DNA from 3 places in the Gordonia sp. i37 genome. Region 3 is predicted to be linked to each of the others. Evidence: riboswitches for the same ligand, from Rfam matches in the RefSeq annotation. Region 3 holds a riboswitch; each other region holds the start of a gene.
What was found. A riboswitch is a leader RNA that binds a small molecule or an ion and turns the genes downstream of it on or off. The one in region 3 is predicted to bind cobalamin.

Region 1 (3,247 bases), on a different contig from region 3:
CTGTCGGGGTCGATCCCACATGGGCACTGGTGCTCTCACAGGTGGTGCTGAGCTTCGGCATCCCGTTCGCGATCATCCCGCTGGGCCGGCTGACGTCCGACCGCTCGATCATGGGCGAGTTCGCCGACGGCTGGCCGCTGCGCATCCTGGTAACCGTTGCGTCGGCAATGATCGTGCTACTCAACATCGCGTTGATCGTGCTGGTGTTCACCGGCGCGTGAGGTGACCGAGAACGACTCGCAGTACCACACGGATCGTCTCGGTCCACCGATCGCCGGGGCGATTCGCGGCCGACGGCGTCGAACCCCCGGAGGTATCCCGGTGGCCCGTCCACCGCCCTTCAGGCCAGGAGCCCCTTGGCGACGTGGGTCACCTGGATCTCGTTGCTGCCGGCATAGATCATCAGCGACTTGGCATCGCGCGCAAGTTGTTCGACGCGGTACTCGGCCATGTAACCGTTGCCGCCGAAGAGCTGCACGGCCTCCATCGCGACATCGGTGGCCGCCTTCGACGAGTAGAGCTTCATCGCCGACGCCTCGGCCAGACTCAGCGGCTTACCGGCCTTGGCCCGCTCGATCGCACTGAAGAGCATGTTCTGCACGTTGATCCGCGCCACCTCCATCTCGGCGAGTTTGAGCTGGATCAGCTGGAAGCGCCCGATCTCCTGGCCCCACAGCTTGCGGTTCTTCGCGTAATCGACACTCAGGCGCAGACATTCGTTGATGATGCCCATCGACAGCGCCGCGATCCCGATACGCTCGGCGGTGAAACCGGATTTCGCCCCCTCGGCGCCGCGCGCGTCGGACCCGGTGTCCTCGGTCTCGCCGAGCAGCCGGTCCCGACCGAGGCGGACGTTGTCGAAGAACAGCTCGCCGGTGGGCGAACTCATCATGCCCATCTTCTTGAACGCCTTGCCCTGGGTGAGTCCGGGCATCCCCTTGTCCAGAACGAACGAGAGCACCTTGCGATCGCGCATGGGGGTATCCGAGCCGTCGTCGAGTTTGGCGAAGACCACGATGGTGTCGGCGTACGGGCCGTTGGTGATGAACGTCTTCTGTCCGTTCAACAGATACTCGTCACCATCGCGGCGCACGGTGGTCTTCATGCCGCCAAGGGCGTCGGAGCCGGAGTCGGGTTCGGTGATCGCCCAGGCCCCGACCTTTTCCATGGTGACCAGCTCGGGCAGCCACCGCTTCTTCTGCGCGAGGGTGCCCTTACCCCGGATCGCCGACGCCGTCAGGCCCATGCTGACGCCCATCGAGCCGACCAGACCGAGACAGACCCCGGCCAGTTCGATGTTGACGATCATGAACATCGACCCGGCCATGCCGGCTCCGCCGCCGCCCGCAGGCTTCTCGCCGGCCGCCTCGGCCTCGAGTTCCTTCTCCAGCGCGTCCTTGGCCATGGCGTCGACACCGAAGGTGGACAACAGTTTTCGGGTGATGTCGTAGGGCGGGAGCTGGCCGGTCTCGAGCTCGTCGATGTGCGGCCGGATCTCCTTGTCGATGAACGCCCGCAAGGCGTCGCGCACCATCAGATCTTCATCGGACCACTCGAACATCGACACCTCGCAGAATCATCGGACAGCGCCCGTCGGCTGCCATGAGAACTTGTTTCAGTCCAACTGTGTCAGTCGTCACGATCAGCGTCAAGACACAGAAAGGCACAATTGTGTCTTCATGGGCCAGACAGTCGGGTAAGGACAATCGGCTCAATACGGACACGCGCTTGACCTGCGCTTTCGCAACTGGTCTGCTTATGACAGACGGCGTATGGAACCCGGTGCGATTCCGGGACGGTTGCGCCACTGTGAACTCGCGCCCGCGGGTCAGTCAGACACGTCGCCGTCGAGCCATAGCCCGACAACCGGGGCGCGTCACCCCGAGGAGGTCCCGATGAGTACCCATGTCGCCACGCCGCAGCCCGGTGTCGCCGTCTCCCCCGAAGCCCTGTCGCGCACGCGCGTAGCGCTGATCTTGGGGATCACCGTCCTGTTGGCCCTGCTCGCCTACTACTTCATCGGTGTCGACGAAGGCATGACCTCGGTATTCGGGCACACCATGGTCGTGCACGAGTGGGTTCATGACGCTCGCCACTTCCTCGGCTTCCCCTGCCACTGAGCCGGATTCATGACCGAACTCCGCGTCATCGGGCGCGGAGCCCTCGCCGGACTGATCGCCGGCATCCTGGGCTTCGTCTTTGCTCGTGTCTTCGCCGAACCCGTCATCAACAAGGCCATCGACTACGAATCAGGCCGCGACGACGTCCTCAACGCACTCAACCAGGCAGCCGGTCGGGCGACCGAACCCGATGGTCCGGAGATCTTCAGCCGGACGATCCAGTCGACCGTCGGCATCGCCACCGGCATCATCGGCTTCTCGGTCGCGATGGGCGCTCTGGTGGCCGTCGCCTACCTGATCCTCATGGGCCGGACCGCACTGCGCGCGCAGTATCTGTCCTGGCTCATCGCAGGCTTCGGCTTTCTCGGTATCTACCTGCTGCCGTTCGTGAAGTACCCGGCCAATCCACCGGCGATCGGGCACACCTTCACGATCGAAACCCGCGGTCAGCTCTACCTCGCAATGGTCGCGATCTCACTCGTCCTACTCGGTCTCGCGGTCTACGTCGTACATCGTCTGCATTCCCGGATCGGTACGCAACGCGCGATCCTCGTGGCCGGAGTCGGCTTCCTCATACTGTTCGGCATCGTTCTGGCCGTGCTGCCGTCTCTCGGTGACCTGTCGGCAAACGTCGACCACACCAGCGAGTTCGGCTTCGCACGCGCCGCCACCGAGACACCGCAACCCATCACCAACATCCTCGATCGCCCACTCACGATCGACGGAAGGGTCTATGCGCCAGGGCAGATCGTCTATCCGGGCTTCGACGCCGACGTCCTCTGGAAGTTCCGGTGGTATTCGATCCTGAACCAGGCTCTGGTGTGGTTGGTCATCGGAATGGTCTTCGGTGCCCTGATGAACCGGATGCATCCGTCGACCCCACAGACCATCGGCGAGCAGGCTACGCTCGTCCGGCAGTGACCTCCTCCCTCGACGACCTCGGCCCCTTTTTCGGAGTCGCCACGCACGCCCGCGGGCAGCGGGGTGATGCACCGTGGCTCACGATGGCCGACCTACTCGAGGACGCGCGCATGCTGGAGTCGCGCGTGGACCGTGTGCGTGCCGCACTCGGGGTGGGCGGCACGTCACGTGTCGAGCAGAGGGTGGCTGCGTCGGTCACCCACCTC
Region 2 (3,247 bases), on a different contig from region 3:
CGTCGGACGGGAATCGTCCGGAGATGAGATCGAGGGTGGCCTCGTACACGCCGCGGCCGAGCTCCCGATACGGTGCACTGCGGCGCACTACCTCGAACCACTCGTCGACGTGGAGCTCGTCGATGGAGGCTGCGGCGATCGTCTGTTGGGCCAGGACGTCGAGGGGGTTGGTGGGTACCCGCAGCTCCTCGATCTCACCCTCCCGCATGCGCGATACCGCGACGGTGCAATGAATGAGGTCGGTGCGGTGTTTGGGGAACAGTACGCCCTGACTGATCTCGCCGACCTGATGCCCGGCTCGGCCGATGCGTTGCAGACCACTGGCCACCGACGGCGGCGCTTCGACCTGGACGACGAGATCTACTGCGCCCATGTCGATTCCGAGCTCGAGGGAGCTGGTGGCCACCACACATCGCAACCGGCCGGTCTTGAGTTCGTCCTCGATTTCGGCGCGCTGCTCCTTGCTGACCGACCCGTGGTGTGCCCGGGCCAGTAGGGTCGTGGCCGCCGAGGACGCTCCGCTACCCATCACCATCGCCGGAGCGCCCCCGGCGACCCGCGGGTTGGCCGCAGCGGTCACCGCGGGGGGCGCGATGCGGGATTCGGCGATCTCGTTGAGCCGTGCGGTCAGTCGCTCGGCGAGGCGACGGGAGTTGGCGAACACGATGGTCGTGCGATTGGCATCGATGAGATCGACGATCGCCGATTCGACGTAGGGCCACAGCGATCCCGCGGTCGGGGAGAACGCGTCGTCGAGATCCTCGGAACCGGGTGCGTCCGGTGGCGGCGGGATGTTGGCCATGTCTTCCACGGGCACGTCGACGCGAAGATCGAACGTCTTGCTCGCGGGTGGACGCACGATCGTGCACGGCGCGGCACCGGCCAGGAAGCCCGCGACCACCTCGGGTGGGCGGACGGTCGCCGACAATCCGATGCGCTGTGCAGGTGTTTCCAACAACTCGTCGAGACGCTCGAGGGACAGCGCCAGATGGGTGCCGCGTTTGGTGCCGGCCACCGCGTGGACCTCGTCGATGATCACGGCCTCGACGCCGGTCAGTGTCTCCCGCGCCGATGACGTCAGCATCAGGTACAGCGACTCCGGGGTGGTGATGAGGATGTCCGGGGGTGTGCGGACCAGGCTGCGGCGGGTCGCGGCGGGCGTGTCCCCGGATCGCAGGCCGACGGTGATCGCCGGCTCGGGATCGCCGAGTTCCTGCGCCGCGCGGGTGATGCCGGTCAGCGGTGCACGCAGGTTGCGTTCGACGTCGACGGCGAGGGCCTTGAGCGGTGAGATGTAGACGACTCGGGTGCCGCGTGCCCGATCCGGGCGCGCCGCGAGCCGGTCGAGGGCCCACAAGAATGCCGAGAGGGTCTTGCCCGAACCGGTGGGGGCGATGACCAGCGTGTGGTTGCCGTCGGCGATCGAGGACCACGCCCCGGTCTGAGCGGCGGTCGGCTCGGCGAAGGTGCCGCTGAACCACCGCCGCGTGGGGGCGGTGAAGCGATCGAGAACCGACGGCGCAGCCATTCACCCATCATCCATGTTGCCTCCGACAAAACGCCGCGACGGTTGTTCTGCTCGTTTTGTCCGATGGGTCGCGCCGGTCACATTTGTCGGGTATAGAGTTCTCGCCAGATGCTGACGGAAACCCGGTGTGAGTCCGGGACGGTCGCGCCACTGTGAGCCGGGCCGGGGAGTCACCCCGCCCGACGAGTCAGGATTCCGCCGAGCATCGATCCGACAAGCGCTGGGACGCGTCATCCCACGAAAGGACCTCCGATGGTTGCAACCACCCACCAGAACAAGGCACGGGCCCTCGCGGTACCCGACCTCTCCGTCGCGTCGGCAGCCCTGTGGCTGACCGCCACCTTCATCCTCGCCGCAATGGCCTACTACTTCATCGGATACGACCAAGGTGCCTGGTCGGTGTTCGGCAACGACACCCACATCCACGAATTCGTGCATGACTCCCGGCACTTCCTCGGCTTCCCCTGCCACTGATCGAACGAGCACGGGAGACAACCGAACATGGAAAAGAAATTCATCGGCGCCGGTCTGCTGTCGGGACTCGTCGCCGGGATCGTCGCCTACGTCTTCGCTCGGATCTTCATCGAGCCGCAGGTGGCCAAGGCCATCGACTACGAGGACGGACGCAGCGAGGCCGAAGAGGCTCTGATGACCGCGCATGGGCACGGCGGCCACGAGCACGGCGCCGAGGTGTTCACCCGCTCGGTGCAGGAGAACATCGGTGCGGGCGTGGGGACCATCGTTTTCGCGGTGTCGATGGGCGCGTTCTTCGCAATCGCGTTCACGGTTCTGTGGACCTACCTGGCGCATCACCGCGCCGGAGCCGACCCACGCTGGGCGGCGGCCCTGATCGGGCTCCTCGGCTTCGTCGCGGTCTTCGGGGTGCCGTTCTTCGCATACCCGGCCAACCCGCCGGCCGTCGGCGACGACGACACCATCGGTGCGCGATCGACGGCGTACCTCACCCTCACGGTCATCTCGGTGGTCGCGGTGATCGCGGCGGTCGTTGTGGCGCTGTGGCTCCGGCAACGCTGGGGAGGGCTCGCGGCCTCGGTGGTCGCCGCCGTCGGTTACCTGGTGGTCGTGACCATTGCGATCGCGCTGCTGCCCGAGTTCCATGAGGTTCCCGACCCGGTCATGAACGGCGACGCGATCGTCTTCCCCGGATTCCCGGGCGCGGTGATCGGCGACTTCCGGGTGTATGTGATCGCCAACCAGGTGATCCTTTGGACCGTTCTGACCACGACCTTCGCGGGAATCATGACCTGGCTCAGCCGTTCTGATCCTGCGCGCCGGGCGACGACACCGGCCGCGGCACACAGTAACTGATCGCTGCTCCACGTCCGCCCTGCACGATCGTGGGGCGGACGTGGTGCGTTCGTGGGGTCTGCCGAGAAGGTGGGTGGGTCAGATGAGTACGCAGTCGCCGCAGACGGCGCCCCGATCGCCGCTGACCCGATAGATCAAACAGCAACTGCGCCGGCGGAATCCCGGTCCCGCGCGTAACCGCCCGTCCTCGACATGGGGCTCGGCGAGAACACGGTCGGCCGCGGCGACGGCGAGATCGCCGTGTTCGGGGCGCGCCGTCGCGATGAGTCTGGCGGCGCTGTTGGTCGCCGAGGCGACGTTGCCCCACAGCGTTCGCCCACTCACCCCGAATGCGTCGCCGACGGCGTCGGTGAGTGCGCCGATGATCCCGTCGGCCAGGTTGGGCCGGGC
Region 3 (3,247 bases):
GGCGGTGGCCGCGTTCTGCCCGGTGTCGTTGTCGCCGTTCACCTGATCGCTGCGGTGGGTACGCGTGTCGAGGACGCTGAACCGAGCGAGATCGCCGAACGTGAAGCGACGATAGGCACGAAATCCGCGCCCGGGCGGGGCGAGCCGAACGGCGGTGTTCTCCCACCAGGCGCGCATGCCCGCAGCCCGGCGGAGCAGGAACTGCGGAATGGGTTGGTCGTCCTCGGGAGTGTCGGCGGCCCAGTTGTTGTCGACCTCGTGGTCATCGAAGATCGTGATGAACGGGCTCATCCGATGCGCCGCTTGCAGGTTCGGGTCGAGTTTGTACAGGGCGTAGCGCTCGCGGTAGTCGTCGAGGTCACGGCATTCGCGATACGCCGACGCCGGTACCACCGCGGTATCGCGTGCACCGCCGCCCATCGGGATCGGCTTCTCGTAGATGTAGTCGCCCAGATGAAACACCACGTCGGGGGCCTCGCGGGCCATGTCGCCGAACGCCGGGTAGTGGCCGTCGGCCCAGGCCTGGCAGGAGGCGAAGGCCAACGACAGTGCGCCGGTGGGTGTTCCGACGCGCTGTGCGGTCCGGGTTCGGCCGACCTCGGAGATCTCGCCGAGCGCGCGAAATCGGTAGAAGTAGTCGGTCCCGGGCGTCAGGCCGCGGACGTCGACGTGCACGCAGTGCCCGGTGTCCGGGCCGGCACGGGTCACACCACGCGCCACGACGCTCCGCATCCGCTCGTCGCGGGCCACTTCCCAGCCGACATCGTGGGATTCTCGGCCCATGCCCCCGCCGGGTGCGAGTGGGTCGGTCGCCAGCCTCGTCCACAGGATGACGGCGTCGGCGAGCGGGTCGCCGGAGGCGATTCCCAGGGCGAACGGGTGGCCGGCACCTCGGACCCGTGGAGCGGAGGCGGCGTCGGTGGCGAACAGGGTGGGGGCGGTGGCCAGCCCGGCGGCCAGCGCGGTCCAGGTGAGGAATCGACGGCGCGTCGTCCCGGCGCGCAGCACCTTGTCCGGGGTGACGCGTAGCGGAATATGGCTGGGGGAGGACATGCCTCGAGGCGATCACCGCACGGTGTCGTCGGGGATGACGACCGGCCACGACTCGGTGATGCGGTGGTGAAGACCTGGGCAACGCCTCGGCGAGATGCCTGCTACGCTCAGCGCGCGTCGGTTCCGACCGGGTCACACGGTCCGGTCGGTGAAAAGGGAATCTGGTGAGAATCCAGAGCTGCCCCGCAGCGGTGACGGAAACGACAGCGGCTCCTCGCACTGGACTTCACGGTCCGGGAAGCGGCCGCGGGTAGGTGGCATCTCGGTGCCGCGTCCGAAGTCCGAAGACCTGCCGCCGTGGCCATGGGGGACCGTGGTCGACACTTGCCTCGCGGGATATGGCCGGTGCGCCGATCTGTCGTGCGCGGCTGTCTTCCGCCCGACGAGAGACCGTGCCACAGTGGACGATCACACCTCACCGCAGGCCGCGCCACCCGCGCCGACCTGGGCGCGTGTCGGCGTGTTCGCGGTGCTCGGTGTGCTCGCGCTGTTCGTGGTCGCATGGGCGGGTGTGGCGTTCGGTACCGCCGACGTCGGTGGAACCGATGTGCCGCGCTTCGTGTGGGCCGCACTGACCGGCGGCTCGATCTCCGCCGACGACGCCGCCGCGTACTGGATCGTCATCGATTCGCGGGTACCACGGGTGATCACCGGAGCGGTGGTGGGCGCCGGGTTGTCGGTGGTGGGAGTGGTCGTGCAGGCGATGGTGCGCAACCCGCTCGCCGACCCGTACGTGCTCGGTATCTCCTCCGGCGCATCGGTGGGGGCCACGAGCGTGGTGCTCTTCGGCGTCCTGTCGGGCATCGGGCTCTATGCGATGCCGGTCGCGGCCTTCGCCGGAGCGCTGCTCGCGACCCTCATCGTGTTCGGGATGGCCTCCGGGGCAGGCGGATTGACACCGTTGCGACTCGTGTTGACCGGCACCGCGGTGGGCTACGGCTTCTCGGCGCTGACCACGGTGTTGGTGTTCCTCGCACCCACCGGCGACGCCGCGCGCAGCGTGATGTTCTGGCTCCTGGGCAGTCTGGCCGCGGCCAGCTGGTATTCGGCGGTCCTCGTGGGCGTCGTGACCGTCGGCGGGGTGATCGCGGTGGCAGGCTTGGCGCGCTCGCTCAATGCCCTCGCCATGGGCGACGAGGTCGCCGCGTCCCTCGGGTTGTCGGCGTCGCGGTTCCGCGTCATGGCATTTGCGTTGTCGGCGTTGATGACCGGTCTGATGGTGTCGGTGTGCGGGGCGATCGGCTTCGTCGGGCTCGTCGTTCCCCACGTCGCGCGGCTCCTCGTCGGCGCCGACCATCGTCGCCTCGTGGTGATCGCTCCGCTGATCGGCGCGGTGTTCCTCGTTGCCGCCGATCTCGTCGCCCGAATCGCCGTGCCGCCACAAGAATTGCCGCTGGGCGCGATCACCGCCGCCGTCGGGGTGCCGATGTTCCTGATCCTCATGCACCGCCGACGCAGCGTGGTCGATCGATGAAACGGGTTGACGACCACCGGGGGTGGGGAACATGACCTCAGCGGGCTATCACGGGGTCGGCGTCGACATCGGTTCGGCAACGTTGCTGCGCGAGGTGACCTTCACCGCTGCGCCGGGGAGTTTTCTCGGCGTGATCGGACCCAACGGCAGCGGGAAATCGACACTGCTGCGTTGTCTGTATCGCGCCCAGCGCCCCACGACCGGCCACGTCGAGGTCGACGGCGTCGACGTCACCGCCATCTCGATGCGCGACAACGCCCGTCAGGTCGCCGCGCTCACCCAGAGTTCCACGTTGGACTTCGATTTCACCGCAGCCGAGGTGGTCGCCAGCGGTCGGTTCCCACATCGGTCGATCGCGCGGACGTCCCGGGCGAGGGATGCGGCGGCGGTCGAGGAGGCCATGGGTGTCGCCGGGGTCGGCCATCTCGCGGATCGTGTCTTCACCTCGCTGTCCGGGGGTGAGGCGCAGCGGGTGCTGATCGCGCGGGTACTCGCCCAGCAGCCACGGGTCATGGTGCTCGACGAACCGACCAACCATCTCGATGTGCGACACCAGTTCTCGGTGCTGGCCGCAGCCCGCGACTCCGGCGTCACCGTGGTGGCGGCCCTGCACGATCTGAACATCGCCGCCCAGTTCTGTGACACGCTGCTCGTCCTCGTCGGCGGTCGGGTCGTCGGGACCGGCACTCCCGAGCAGGTGCTGGTCCCCGCGAATCTGCG

Region 1: it holds a riboswitch for cobalamin, as region 3 does, so the genes downstream of both, B1964_RS06525 (CbtB-domain containing protein) here and B1964_RS05615 (iron ABC transporter permease) in region 3, are expected to answer to the same signal.
Region 2: it holds a riboswitch for cobalamin, as region 3 does, so the genes downstream of both, B1964_RS06505 (CbtB-domain containing protein) here and B1964_RS05615 (iron ABC transporter permease) in region 3, are expected to answer to the same signal.

What each region holds. Positions count from the first base shown of each region.
Region 1 covers NZ_MVPX01000138.1:8,718-11,964, reverse strand. Annotated here, with positions in the region: gene B1964_RS06535 (Nramp family divalent metal transporter) at 1-221, shown strand, start outside; gene B1964_RS06530 (acyl-CoA dehydrogenase family protein) at 341-1,561, opposite strand; cobalamin riboswitch at 1,732-1,864, shown strand; gene B1964_RS06525 (CbtB-domain containing protein) at 1,896-2,120, shown strand; gene B1964_RS06520 (CbtA family protein) at 2,130-3,041, shown strand; gene B1964_RS06515 ((2Fe-2S)-binding protein) at 3,038-3,247, shown strand, end outside.
Region 2 covers NZ_MVPX01000138.1:5,327-8,573, forward strand. Annotated here, with positions in the region: gene B1964_RS06500 (ATP-dependent helicase) at 1-1,528, opposite strand, end outside; cobalamin riboswitch at 1,613-1,747, shown strand; gene B1964_RS06505 (CbtB-domain containing protein) at 1,781-2,002, shown strand; gene B1964_RS06510 (CbtA family protein) at 2,030-2,857, shown strand; gene B1964_RS06515 ((2Fe-2S)-binding protein) at 2,936-3,247, opposite strand, start outside.
Region 3 covers NZ_MVPX01000119.1:3,103-6,349, reverse strand. Annotated here, with positions in the region: gene B1964_RS05620 (alkaline phosphatase D family protein) at 1-1,053, opposite strand, end outside; cobalamin riboswitch at 1,155-1,365, shown strand; gene B1964_RS05615 (iron ABC transporter permease) at 1,454-2,527, shown strand; gene B1964_RS05610 (ABC transporter ATP-binding protein) at 2,559-3,247, shown strand, end outside.